DNA from 4 places in the Streptomyces sp. NBC_00557 genome. Region 3 is predicted to be linked to each of the others. Evidence: riboswitches for the same ligand, from Rfam matches in the RefSeq annotation. Region 3 holds a riboswitch; each other region holds the start of a gene.

Region 1 (3,234 bases), 180 kb from region 3:
CCGGCCATCAGGGAGCGGGGGAACGCCACTTGGGGCCGATCAGCACGTAAGTGCGCAGGGCGGCACGGTGAGTCGAGGGGGCGCGGTATCCGTATTCTCTGATCATGGCAGCCTCCCCCGCATATGCACTGATCGCCACCGACCTGGACGGAACGCTGCTGCGCGGCGACGACACCGTCTCCGACCGGTCGTTCGCCGCGCTCGCGCGGGTGGCGCGGGCCGGCGCCCGGCACCTGGTGGTCACGGGCCGCCCGGCCCCGCGGGTACGGCCCCTGCTCGCGCGCCTCGGCTGCACGGGGCTCGCGGTGTGCGGACAGGGCGCACAGGTCTACGACGCCGGGAGCGGCCGGCTGCTGTGGTCGGTCCGGCTGGACCGGGAGCTCGCCGAGACCGCGCTCGGCAAGATCGAGGCCGAGGTGGGGCAGGTCTACGCGGCCGTCGACCAGGACGGCGTGGAGGGGCTCACGCTCATCGAGCCCGGGTACCGGATGCCGCACCCGACCCTGCCGGCGGTCCGGGTCGGCCGGCGCGACGACCTGTGGTGCGCGCCGATCAGCAAGGTGCTGCTGCGCCATGCCGTCCTGTCGGACGACGAGTTGGCGGCCGTGGCGCGCGCGGTGGTGGGCTCGCTGGCCACGGTCACCATGTCCGGGCCGGGGACCGTGGAGCTGCAGCCGTGCGGGGTGACCAAGGCGACCGGTCTCGCGCTGGCCGCCGAGCGTCTCGGGGTCGCGGCGGGGGAGGCGCTGGCGTTCGGCGACATGCCCAACGACATCCCGATGTTCGACTGGGCGGGGCGCGGGATCGCCATGGCCAACGCGCATCCCGAACTCAAGGCGGTGGCGGACGAGATCACCCTGTCGAACGAGGACGACGGCGTCGCCGTCGCCCTCGAACGACTGTTTCCGGTCCGCTGACCCTCGCGCACCGGACGGACCGGCCGCCGGCACATCGGTACTCGGCCGCCCGGCGAAGGCCGCGCGCGGCCCGCGTGTGCGCGTGTACGCGCGCACGCGCACGCGTGCCGGATGCCCGGCGGCCGCCCGGTACACCCCCGTCCGTCAGGTGCGGGGAACGTGCCGGGCGGCCGGGGTCGGAGCGGCCGCGGCGCCGGCGGCGGCCGGAGTCGCTGGACCGTTCAGGGGCGGGCCCGTGGAGGCGCAGGGGCCCTCAGGGAGTGGGCTGTGGAGGTGTGTGGAGGGCCGTCAGTAGGCGCTGTTGACGTTGTCGATGGACCCGTAGCGGGCGGCGGCGTAGTTGCAGGCCGCGGTGATGTTGGCGACGGGGTCGTACGGGCTGAAGGAGGTGCCGGCCACGTGGTACGCCTTGAACGTGGGATCGATCACCTGGAGCAGGCCCTTGGACGGGATGCCCGCGGCGGCGTTGGAGTCCCACAGGTTGACGGCGTTCGGGTTGCCGGAGGACTCCCGCATGATGTTGCGGTAAATGCCGTCGTAGGTGCCGGGGATGCCCTTCTGGGACATGATCGCGAGCGACTGGCGGATCCAGCCGTCCAGGTTGTTCCGGTACCCGCCGGGGGTGGCGGGGGTCGTGGTGCCGCTGGTGGTGGCCGCGGAGGCGCTGGTGGCGCCGATGAGCGGCAGGGCGAGTACGGCGGCGCCGGTGCCGGCGGCGGCGAGGACGCGGGCGAGGCGGCTGTTGCGGGGTCGGCGGTGCCGAGCGGCTGCAGGCATGGGGACGTTCCTCTCCGACGCCTGCGAGGTGAGCTGTCGGGTTCGGGCGGGGAGGTGCCCGGCCGTGCCCAAAGGAGACACGGCTTCACCCCTAGCCGTACCGGTGCGGTGCCGACCGGTCCGGCGACTTACCTGGGTCCCCCGCTCCTGCCGTACGAATGGTCCGTGGATGGGTGAGCGGGCGGCGGCAGGATTCGGCGTCCGCCCGACGGCCGGGAAGGTATGCGAGAGCACACGCCGGGAACAAGTGTCTGCGTCACATAATGCCCCATTTGGCCTTGATCGATGCCGTGTGGGGTACTTGATCCTTTGCGGTTGCCAAGTCTCAACTCGCCGCCCGGGCAAAGAGGGAGAGGGGTGCGGCGGGTTCCCGCCTGTGAGGCGGCGCGTGACCCAACTCACGAAATAACAAAGTATTCCAAATCCGACATGAGGGATTTGCGTGGATCGGCTGAGTGGCGGAACCCGTGGCATGGTGCCCGTCGTTGTCGTGGTGATCGCGATGTCTGCCGATGCCGTAGGTGATCGCGGCGGCATGGAGGAGGGTGCACGGGGAGGCTCCGCCCGCCTGTCGTTCGCGACAAAGCGGGTGGGTTCCTGTTAAGTCGATGAATGTACGTTTTTACCACTTGATCGAAAACATACCGGTCATGGCCCGGTAGCACCCGGGCTGGACCGGTGGGCGCTATCGGTGATCGAACAGGGACCGGATACGCTGACTTGAGTGATGGCAGCGACCTATCGACAAACCGTGTAATCGCCAGTAGACACCAGCAGACAGGAGACCCCTCGTGACCGTCGTCGGGCCGTTCGGGCTGAGCGTGCGGGACCAGGCTCTGGAAGCCGATGTCCAGGCCGGATTGGCGGCTGTCGAGGAAGGCTTGCTCGAGGCCACCAAGAGCGAGGTCCCGTTCATCACGGAGGCAGCGCAGCACCTCGTACGGGCCGGCGGGAAGCGGTTCCGGCCGCTGCTCGTGATGCTCGCGGCCCAGTTCGGCGACCCCTACGCGCCGGGCGTCGTGCCGTCGGCCGTGGTCGTGGAGCTGACCCACCTGGCCACGCTGTACCACGACGACGTCATGGACGAGGCGGCCGTGCGACGCGGCGTGGACAGCGCCAACACCCGCTGGGGCAACTCCGTCGCGGTCCTCACCGGCGACTTCCTCTTCGCCCGCGCCTCCCAGATCCTCGCCGACCTCGGCCCCGAGGCGGTCCGGGTGCAGGCCCTCGCGTTCGAACGGCTGGTCACCGGCCAGATCCTGGAGACCGCCGGTCCCTCCGACGGCCGCGACCCGGTCGAGCACTACCTCGACGTGCTCGCCGGCAAGACGGGCTCGCTGGTGGCCGTGTCCTGCCGGTTCGGGGCGATGATGTCGGGCGCCGACGAGACGGTCGTCGACGTGCTCACCCAGTACGGCGAGCGGCTCGGGGTCGCCTTCCAGCTCGCCGACGACGTCCTGGACGTCGCCTCCGACTCCCACGAGTCGGGCAAGACACCGGGCACCGACCTGCGCGAGGGCATCCCCACGCTGCCCGTGCT
Region 2 (3,234 bases), 3.9 Mb from region 3:
CGGCTCGCCGAGCCGGTGCAGGGCCAGCCGAGCGACCTGCTCATCCAGGCCGGGGAACTGGCCCGGATCCGTGCGCTGACGGAGGAGATGCTGGTACGGCACACCGGGCGCACGGCCGGACAGGTCCGCCGCGACCTGGAGCGGGACCTGGTGCTGGACGCCCCCGCCGCGGTGGAGTACGGCCTGGTGGACGCCCTCGTGCCCGCCCGGCGGGGCACCCCGGGCGCACCGGACGCGAGGTGAGCCGCCGATGCTGCCGGACCTTCCGCCGCTGCCCGCGCTCACGCGCGCCGAGGGCGACCTGATCGACCGTTATCTGGAGGCCGCCGACCTGCTGGGCCGCGTCAATCCCGCGCACGGCGGCGACACCTATCGCGGGCTGCGCGCAGCCCAGGCCCTGGTGCGCAAGGCCGCAGAGCTGCGTGACGCCCTCGCGCTGATGCACCAGCGGGGCGAGACGGAGCTGCACGGGGACACGCTGGCACGGGCCCTGCGGGTGCTGGACGGTGAACGCCGGACCGCACGCGTCGCGCTCCCGCCGGACGGCGTCGGCTGATCCGGACGCCCGCGCGGCCGTACCGGACCCCGGCGTCGACGGGAGCCGACCGGACGGGAGTTGAAACGACCCGAACGACGTACCGCCGACCGGTGTATATCCGGATCGTTTTCCGGGCCTCCCGACTTGCGCACCGCGCCCGTCCGGGGTGCGCGGAGAGGCGCTTAACCCCAGGTCCGAGGGTGTGTCGGGGATCTGACGATGTCTCGAACATCACGTGGTCCACCCGAACGGGCGAGTGGTGAGTAACGCCACAAATTCCCGGATGCGTTGGGATTTTCGGACCGGCGTGGGTGAAGATCCCGTCCGACGACAAGCCCCCGCCGACCGCGGCGGGGCGGTCCGGGCGGACGCCGAGTCCTGCCGCCGCCCGGACGACCGGTCGACAGGAGTGGATCGGCAGGAGTGGAGGACCCAAGCAAGACGGGTCGCCGGGACGGATGTCCGTCCGCGCGTCACAGAGCCCTCTGTGCGCCGCGGCCGGGCGGAGGTTCCGAGCAGCCCTTGGGGTGAAGCCGCGGCAACGCGGCCGGGCAACTTCGCCAGCCCGAATCCGACAGGTCATCCTTCACAGGCGGCTGACGAAGGGTTGCGCATGACTGCGCTCAATCGTGTCCCGTCGCTCATGGCCCGGGCCGGTACGGCCTCGGCCCTCACCCTCGCCGCCGTGGGCGGCTCGATCGCGGTCCCCGGGCTCGCCACCGACGCCTCGGCCGCGACCCTGGCCACGAAAGCACTGCACATCGCGGCCTCCAAGAAGGGGGCGCCGTACCAGTACGGGGCCACCGGGCCGCGCAGGTTCGACTGCTCGGGGCTGACGCTCTACTCGTTCAAGAAGGCGGGCAAGACCCTGCCGCGTACCGCCGCCGCGCAGTACAACCGGACGCACCACATCTCCGCCCGCAGCCGCAGGGCCGGCGACCTGGTGTTCTTCCACTCGGGCTCCTACGTCTACCACGTCGGCATCTACGCCGGACACGGGAAGATCTGGCACGCACCGAGGACCGGTGACGTGGTGCGGCTGCAGAAGATCTGGACCAGGAGCGTCTGGTACGGCCGGGTCAACTGACCCGGGCCGTCACGGCGGGCCGGCCCGACGGTCCGGCAGGGTGACGCCGGCTGCCCCGGCCCGGCCCAGGCCGGCCGACCCGCCGTAGCGCAGGAGCGGCTCCAGCAGGAGGGCCGCTTCCGAGCACCGTCGGCGCCACCCCGGTGCCCGCCTGGAGCCCACGGGCGGGCCCGGGGCCGACGCGACCTCCTGCCGGCCGCGGAGGCTCCTCAGCGCCCCGGCCGCCCCGTCTGCCGGCGTAGCGACCGGCCCACCGGGGCACCGCGCCTGATGCGCCGTCCGGCGCGCCCCGACGGACCCGCGCCCCGGCGTGCGCCGCGACGCCGCACCGGTCGCGGGCGCCTTCCGGAGCCCTGCAGACGCGCCCGTTCGGCCACGATGGGCCGTACGAACGCCGTACCCCTGTCGAAGGCCTGTGCAGCCGGGTGGGCCGTATGAACGCGGGGCATGAGCGCCCTCGACGCGCCGTCCCCTCTCCGCGCCCCGGAGCAACGCCTCCCCGCCACCCCGCCCCGCCCGCTGGGCTGCCGTGCCCCTGCCGGCCGGCTAGCGGGTCCGTTCCGCCGGGAGGATCCAGGGGAGTTCGATGAAGACCGTCTTGCCGCCCTCACGAGTGGGACGGACGCGGAGTCTGCCGCCGCACTCCGCGGTGAGCCAGCGGATGATGACCATGCCGCGTCCGTTGTCCTGCTGGACGGCGGCGGGCAGTCTCTTCGGAAAGCGCGGGTGACTGTCCGTCACGCCGATGCGAAGCTGTTCGTCGCGGTCCAGGGCGATGTCGACCGTGAAGGTGGGTGACTGACCGAAAGTGTGCTGTACGGCGTTCGTGGCGAGTTCGGAGACGATGAGTCGCACCGTGTCGGCCGTCTCGGTGTCCGACGGCAGGCCCCACTCCGCGAGCGTGCCCACGACGTAGGTGCGGGCCGCGGAGACCGAGGCGGGATCGCTCGGCAGAGTGACGGATGCTTCCAGATGGTCTGCCATGGCGCGGTCGTCCCTTTCCCACGGGACCGCAGTCCGACACGGCGCGGATGGTTCGAGTACGGTCCCGGACTGGTGCTTGCTCGTCAGCCTGCCACCACCGGGCAGGTCACGGGGAGCGATCCACCAAGATATGCATATATCTGTCGCCCGAAGCGGTGAACTCTGCGACGCGAGACCGTATTCGGGCGGCCCGGAAGGAGTAAGGAGGAGCCCATGCAGAACGGGCCGGCCGTGCGCCGCCGCAAACTGGGCGCCGAACTGCGCACGCTGCGCACCGGTGCCGGGCTCACGAGCGGTGAGGCGGCCCGGCTGGTCGGCTGGCACCAGTCGAAGGTCAGCCGTATCGAGACCGGTGCCAGCGGCGTGAAACCAGCGGATGTGCGGTTACTCCTCGACGCCTACGAGGTGCACGACAGGCAGCTGCGCGAGCTGCTGCTGATGCTGGCCGGCTCCGGCGACACCGGCGACCGGCACCGCTGGTGGCACGCCTACCGCGGGGTGCTGCCGCCCACCTACCGGGACTTCATCAGCCTGGAGTCGCAGGCGAGCACGATGCGCACCCTGGAGACCACGGTCGTGCCCGGTCTGCTGCAGACCCCCGAGTACGCCCGCGCGGTGACCCGGG
Region 3 (3,234 bases):
GTAGACGCCGACGTGGCTGATGTCGTCGTAGAAGAAGATCAGGTCACCCGGCCGGGCATCGGCCAGCGAGACCGTGGTACCCGCGCCGACCTGGTCGTACGTGGTGCGCGGAAGCGTGACGCCGGCGGCCTTCCAGGCGGCCTGGGTGAGGCCCGAGCAGTCGTAGGAGTCCGGGCCGGTGGCGCCCCACACATAGGGCTTGCCGAGCTGCGCGCGGGCGAAGGCCAACGCCTTCTCGGCCTTCGTGTCGTACGAGCTGGACGCCGTGGACCCCGCCGAGCCGGAGGCGGACGCCGTGGACGAGGACGAGTCGGCCTGCTGCCGGGCCGCCTGCTGCTTCGCCAGCTCCGCCGCCCTGCGGGCCGCCTCCTGCTGCTTCTCCCGCTCGATGGCGGCCAGCCGGGCCTTCTCCTGGGCCGTCAGCGTGGCCAGCAGCTCGCGCGCGGAGGCCAGTTTCCGCTGCACGGTGGCCTTGGCGGTGCGCAGATCGCGCTGTGACGCGTCCAGCGTGCGCAGGCTGTCGGAGGCCTGCCGCCGCTCCTTCATGGTCGCGGCCTGCTCGCCGATGTAGGCGTCGACCGCGCGCTTCTCCCGTGAGGTCAGCCGGTTCATCAGCTGGCTCTGGTCGAAGTAGTCCTGCGGGTCGTTCGCGAGCAGGAAGGTGGCCGTGCCGGGAGCGGCGGCGCCGGTGCGGTACTGGGCGGCGGCGAAGGAACCCAGCTCCTCGCGTGCCTTGTTGAGGCGCTCGGTGCGCCGGGCGAGCTCGTCGCGCAGGGCGTCGACGCGTCCCCGCTGCCTGCCGGTCCGCTCCTTGGCCGCGTTGTACTTCTCGGTCGCCGACTCCGCCTGGCGGTAGAGGTCGTCGACCTTCTTCTCGACCTCCTCCAGGCTGGGCTTGGCGTGATCGGTTCTCGGGGCGGCCTCGGCGGTCTGCGAGAACACGGCCATGGAGGTGAGGGCGGCGGTGGCGAGGGCGGGGGTGCGGAGGCCCGCGCCAGAGGTCCCGCCGGGGCGCGGCTTGCGGTGCGACGCCAAGGGAGGCGACTCCTTCCAATGGGCCGCCTACCGGGTTAGCTGTCGGGTTCGGGCGGTGGTTCGGAAGGGTTGCCCTACGGCGTCGTCCCCTCGGGAGTCGGCCGATTCACCCCGGGATCGGTTGGGTCCCCGGCTCCGCGCGCCGAGGGGCGCGCCGGACTCGGCGGAGGCCGCGCACGCGGCCTGACGGCAACCTAGCCAACTCGTGTGACTACTGTGAAGGTTGGTGCGTGATATGTCCGATACATTTTTGTGATCCGCCGCCGGGATCGCCGCCCCGTCATCGGGTGATTCCGCAGCGTGAGGGACATGTCGTACCGCCTGTGACCGTCGTCTTTACGGGACGGCGACCAGTTGTCGGTGGCGCGCCCTAGACTCGTAGAGCGATGAGCAGCCTCTTTGACGACAGCTTCCTGGCGGACCTCCAGGCCCCTCGCGGGCACGAGGAGGAGCCCCCGCCGCCGCCCGAGGACGATCACGCTCCGGAGCCGGTTCCGGACGATCTGTTCGGCGGGAAGTTCGACGCGCCGCCGGACCGGGACACCCACTACCGCGACGGCGCCCCGCGCCCCGCCCTCGACTCGGCGGCCCTGCTGGAGGGGCTGAACGACAACCAGCGCGCCGCCGTCGTGCACTCCGGCTCCCCGCTGCTCATCGTCGCCGGCGCCGGCTCCGGCAAGACCCGCGTCCTGACCCACCGCATCGCCTACCTGCTCGCCGAGCGGCACGTGCACCCGGGCCAGATCCTCGCGATCACCTTCACCAACAAGGCCGCGGGCGAGATGAAGGAGCGCGTCGAGCAGCTCGTCGGCCCGCGCGCGAACGCGATGTGGGTGATGACCTTCCACAGCGCCTGCGTGCGCATCCTGCGCCGCGAGAGCAAGAAGCTCGGCTTCACCTCCAGCTTCTCCATCTACGACGCCGCTGACAGCAAGCGCCTGATGGCCCTGGTCTGCCGCGACCTGGACCTCGACCCCAAGCGCTTCCCGCCGAAGTCGTTCAGCGCGAAGATCAGCAACCTGAAGAACGAGCTGATCGACGAGGAGGACTTCGCCGCCCAGGCCACCGACGGCTTCGAGAAGACCCTCGCCCAGGCCTACGCGCTCTACCAGTCGCGGCTGCGCGAGGCGAACGCGCTCGACTTCGACGACCTGATCATGACGACGGTCAACCTGCTGCGCGCCTTCCCGGACGTGGCCGAGCACTACCGCCGCCGCTTCCGCCATGTCCTGGTCGACGAGTACCAGGACACCAACCACGCCCAGTACGCCCTCGTCCGCGAGCTGGTGGGTACGGGCGAGCACGACGAGGACACCCCGCCCGGCGAGTACGACATCCCGCCCGCCGAGCTGTGCGTCGTCGGTGACGCGGACCAGTCGATCTACGCCTTCCGCGGCGCCACGATCCGCAACATCCTCCAGTTCGAGGAGGACTACCCGAACGCGACGACGATCCTGCTGGAGCAGAACTACCGCTCCACGCAGACCATCCTGTCCGCCGCCAACGCGGTCATCGAGCGCAACGAGTCCCGCCGCCCGAAGAACCTGTGGACCAACGCCGGCCAGGGCGCCCGCATCACCGGCTACGTCGCCGACAACGAGCACGACGAGGCGCAGTTCGTCGCCGACGAGATAGACCGCCTGGTCGACGCGGGCGAGGCGAAGGCCGGCGATGTCGCCGTCTTCTACCGGACCAACGCCCAGTCCCGTGTCTTCGAAGAGGTCTTCATCCGCGTCGGCCTGCCCTACAAGGTCGTCGGCGGCGTCCGCTTCTACGAGCGCAAGGAGGTCCGGGACGTCCTCGCCTACCTGCGCGTCCTCGCCAACCCCGAGGACTCGGTGCCGCTGCGCCGCATCCTGAACGTGCCCAAGCGGGGCATCGGCGAGCGCGCCGAGGCGATGATCGACGCCCTCGCCCAGCGCGAGAAGATCAGCTTCCCGCAGGCGCTCAAGCGCGTCGACGAGGCGTACGGCATGGCCGCACGCTCCACGAACGCCGTGAAGCGGTTCAACACGCTCATGGAAGACCTGCGCACGATCGTGGAGTCCGGCGCCGGTCCCGCGACCGTCCTGGAAGCCGTGCTCGAACGCACCGGCTATCTCGCCGAGTTGCAGGCCTCCACCGACCCGCAGGACGAGACCCGCATCGAGAACCTCCAGGAACTCGCGGCCGTGGCCCTGGAGTTCGAGCAGGAGCGCG
Region 4 (3,234 bases), 1.1 Mb from region 3:
GGCGCTCGGGGCTGATGTTGGAGGCGGCGATGTGCCGGACCTTGCCCGCCCGGACCAGCTCGTCGAGCGCGCCGATGATCTCCTCGACGGGGATCTCGGGCTTGTCGAAGTGGGTGTAGTAGAGGTCGATGTAGTCGGTGTCCAGGCGGCGCAGGGAGGCGTCGGCGGCGGCCTTGATGTTGGCGGCGGACAGTCCCTGGTACTCGGGGTGCTGGCTGACCTTGGTGGCGACGACGACACGGTCGCGGTTGCCGCGGGACTTGATCCACTTTCCGAGGACCGTCTCGGACTCGCCGCCCTTGTGGCCCTCGATCCAGGCCGTGTAGGAGTCGGCGGTGTCGATGAAGTTGCCGCCGGCCTCCGCGTAGGCGTCGAGGACGGCGAAGGAGGTCTCCTCGTCCGCGGTCCAGCCGAAGACGTTGCCGCCCAGGCAGAGCGGGAAGACCTCGAGGCCGGAGGAACCGAGTGTGCGCAGAGAAGTCATGCTCCAAGTCAACGCCGGCGGTGGATGATCGCATTCCGCCGCCGGCGTGGGAATCCCGCGAGAAGAGCGGTGCGGCTCAGGGGTTGAGGCCCTTGTCGCGCAGCCAGGGCGCCGGGTCGATCCCGGTGGCCTGCCCGTTCGGGTGGACCTCCAGGTGCAGGTGCGGGCCGGTGACGTTGCCGGTGGCGCCGACGCGGCCGATGACCTGGCCGGTGGAGACCTTCTGGCCGACGGAGACGTTGATCGAGGACTGGTGGCAGAACCACAGCTCGGTGCCGTCGTCCAGGGTCAGGACGGTGCGGTAGCCGTAGGCGCCGGCCCAGCCCGCCTCGGTGACCGTGCCGCTGTGGACGGCCTTGATGAGGGTGCCGGTGGGGGCGGCGAAGTCGAGACCGGTGTGGTAGCCGGACGACCACATCGCGCCGGGCTGTCCGAAGGTGCCGGTGATCGTGTACGACACGACCGGCAGCGTGTACTGCTTGGCCAGCTCGGCCAGCCGCTTGGCCTCGGCGGCCTTCTCGGCGTCGGCCTCCGCCTTCTCCTTGGCGGCGGCGGCCTTGGCGGCGGCCTCCTTCTCCGCCTTGGCGGCCGCGTCGGCGGTCTGCTTCTCGGCGGCGGCGAGCGCGGCGGTGGTGGCCTTGCTGTCGGCCTGGCCCCGCTGCTGCTCGGCCTGGGCCATGATCCGGTTGCGCAGCGCCTCGCCCGCGTTGCCGGTCTCGGCGCTGTCGGTGGTGGTGCCGACCTTGCTGAGCCCGGTGGCGGCGGCCTCGGGAGCGGAGGAGGAGTCGCCGAAGATGTGCTCGACGGAGTCCAGGTCCGGCAGGGAGATGGAGACCGGCGGCTTGCCGGTGTTGGCGCTGGCCATGCCGCCCGCGCCGACCGCGGCCATCACGCCGACGCCGAGGACGGTGGAGCTGCGCGCGAAGCCGCCGCGCTGCTTGGCGACCCGGTGCCGGCCCCGGACCGGGGCGACGGAGTCCTCGGTGGGGTTCCACTCCTCCCAGGGGCCCTCCTCGGCGCGGTAGGCGCCGTAGCCGAAGGTCTCCGGCTCGGCCTGCTGGGGCATGAAGGGGGCTTCTGGGGCGGGCCGGTTGGACGCCACTCGGGCGTGCTCCTTTCCTTCCTCCGCCTACCGGGTTAGCTGACGGGTTCGGAGCAGGAAGGTCTCCTACGCGCGTATACCGGTCGTGGACTCTGCGAGTTCACGACGGCATCCGCGTGATTCACCCCAAGGTGGTGGTTCCCCGGTTCCCTCGCGGGATTCGGCGCGTGCGCACGGAGCCGCCTCTTGTGACGGCTGGGACGACCGCGCTGCGTTATCGAACGTTAATAGACCTGACAGGCACTTTCCAAGCCGTTCGGCTTGATCATTAAGGTTTCCGGCCGGGGACTTACCGGCCAAGACTGCGGAAAAAGGGGCGAGTTGGTCAGCGAACAGCAGCATCGGTGTTTTTGATGGTGTCTCAGATGTTATGCGGACGGCGGTCGTCCGGTCACTCTTGGTGAGGGACGGCCGGGGATGGCGTCGGGCGGCCTTCGGACTGGTGTATGCTGGAGTCACAACGACGCGGGGTGGAGCAGCTCGGTAGCTCGCTGGGCTCATAACCCAGAGGTCGCAGGTTCAAATCCTGTCCCCGCTACTGAAGGCTCAGGGCCCGGAAACCAGCTGGTTTCCGGGCCCTGGGTGTTTTCCGGCCCAGGGTGTTCCCCGGCCCGGAGTGTTCACCCCAGCAGGTGGGCGTTCGGCGCCTTGGCGAGGTCCTCCAGCTCCGGCAGGACGACCACCTGCGCGCCCCCGCCGGCCAGCACCCCGGTCCCGTCGGCCCCCGGCACGAACGTGTCCGGCTCCTGCCACGCCGTGACCACCCGCCGTACCCCCGCGCGAAGGATCAGCTCGGCGCAGGGGGCGGGCCGCGAGGCGCGCCGGGCGCAGGGCTCGAGGCTGCTGTAGACGGTGGCGCCGGCCAGGCGCGGGTCGGCCGGATCGACCTTGGCCAGCGCGGCCTCCTCCGCGTGGACCACCGCGTCCCCGCCCTCCCGCGAATGGCCGCGGGCCAGTTCCGTCCCGTCGGCGGCGACCACCAGCGCACCGACGCTGAACGCCGTCTTCGCGGGCGGGCACAGCGCGGCCAGCTCGCAGGCGGTGCGCAGCCAGTGCCGGTCGGCGGCGGTGGGCAGCGGACCGCTGCCGGGGGCCGTGGGCTCGTACCGCATGAGGACCACGTCCTCGATACGGCGGGTCTCGGTGAGCCGCAGCCGGCCGGCCTGGTAGCCGCCGGGCCCGAACAGGCGGGGCGCGGCCGGGTCGCCGACGAAAAGCGGCGCGAGGACCAGCTGCAGTTCGTCGGCGAGGCCCTGCCGCAGCAGCTGGGTGTGGACCGTGCCGCCGCCCTCGACCATCAGCCGCCGCACCCCGCGCACGTCGTGCAGGTGGGACAGCAGCGCCCGCCAGTCGAGGCCGGGGCCGAGCGGGACGACGTCGGCGACGTCGCCGACCCGGCCGGCGGCCCGCTCCGCCCCCTCGTCGGTGGTGTAGACGAGCTTGTCGCCGCCGGTGTGCCAGAACCGCGCGCCGGGGTCGAGGTCGCCGGTGGCGGTGACGGTCACCTTCAGCGGGTACTCCGGTCGGCCCGCCCGGACCCGGGCCGCGCGCCGCTCGGCCGAGTTGACCAGCAGCCTCGGGTTGTCGGCGCGGATCGTGCCGGCGCCGACGAGGATGGCGTCGACGGAGGCCCGGACCGCGTCGACCC

The links. Region 3 has a riboswitch for cyclic di-AMP ahead of OG956_RS13640 (C40 family peptidase). Riboswitches for the same ligand answer to the same signal wherever they lie in the genome.
Region 1: another riboswitch for cyclic di-AMP. It lies ahead of OG956_RS14520 (transglycosylase SLT domain-containing protein); the one in region 3 lies ahead of OG956_RS13640 (C40 family peptidase).
Region 2: another riboswitch for cyclic di-AMP. It lies ahead of OG956_RS31410 (C40 family peptidase); the one in region 3 lies ahead of OG956_RS13640 (C40 family peptidase).
Region 4: another riboswitch for cyclic di-AMP. It lies ahead of OG956_RS18510 (M23 family metallopeptidase); the one in region 3 lies ahead of OG956_RS13640 (C40 family peptidase).

What each region holds. Positions count from the first base shown of each region.
Region 1 covers NZ_CP107796.1:3,423,005-3,426,238, reverse strand. Annotated here, with positions in the region: gene OG956_RS14525 (HAD family hydrolase) at 105-917, shown strand; gene OG956_RS14520 (transglycosylase SLT domain-containing protein) at 1,206-1,694, opposite strand; cyclic di-AMP (ydaO/yuaA leader) riboswitch at 1,698-1,869, opposite strand; gene OG956_RS14515 (polyprenyl synthetase family protein) at 2,486-3,234, shown strand, end outside.
Region 2 covers NZ_CP107796.1:7,109,870-7,113,103, reverse strand. Annotated here, with positions in the region: gene OG956_RS31420 (ATP-dependent Clp protease proteolytic subunit) at 1-243, shown strand, start outside; gene OG956_RS31415 (hypothetical protein) at 251-556, shown strand; cyclic di-AMP (ydaO/yuaA leader) riboswitch at 1,019-1,148, shown strand; gene OG956_RS31410 (C40 family peptidase) at 1,152-1,625, shown strand; gene OG956_RS31405 (ATP-binding protein) at 2,172-2,609, opposite strand; gene OG956_RS31400 (helix-turn-helix domain-containing protein) at 2,823-3,234, shown strand, end outside.
Region 3 covers NZ_CP107796.1:3,246,784-3,250,017, reverse strand. Annotated here, with positions in the region: gene OG956_RS13640 (C40 family peptidase) at 1-1,035, opposite strand, end outside; cyclic di-AMP (ydaO/yuaA leader) riboswitch at 1,043-1,211, opposite strand; gene pcrA (DNA helicase PcrA) at 1,422-3,234, shown strand, end outside.
Region 4 covers NZ_CP107796.1:4,302,770-4,306,003, reverse strand. Annotated here, with positions in the region: gene OG956_RS18515 (aldo/keto reductase) at 1-484, opposite strand, end outside; gene OG956_RS18510 (M23 family metallopeptidase) at 561-1,586, opposite strand; cyclic di-AMP (ydaO/yuaA leader) riboswitch at 1,596-1,762, opposite strand; tRNA gene OG956_RS18505 (tRNA-Met) at 2,051-2,124, shown strand; gene OG956_RS18500 (dihydrofolate reductase family protein) at 2,207-3,234, opposite strand, start outside.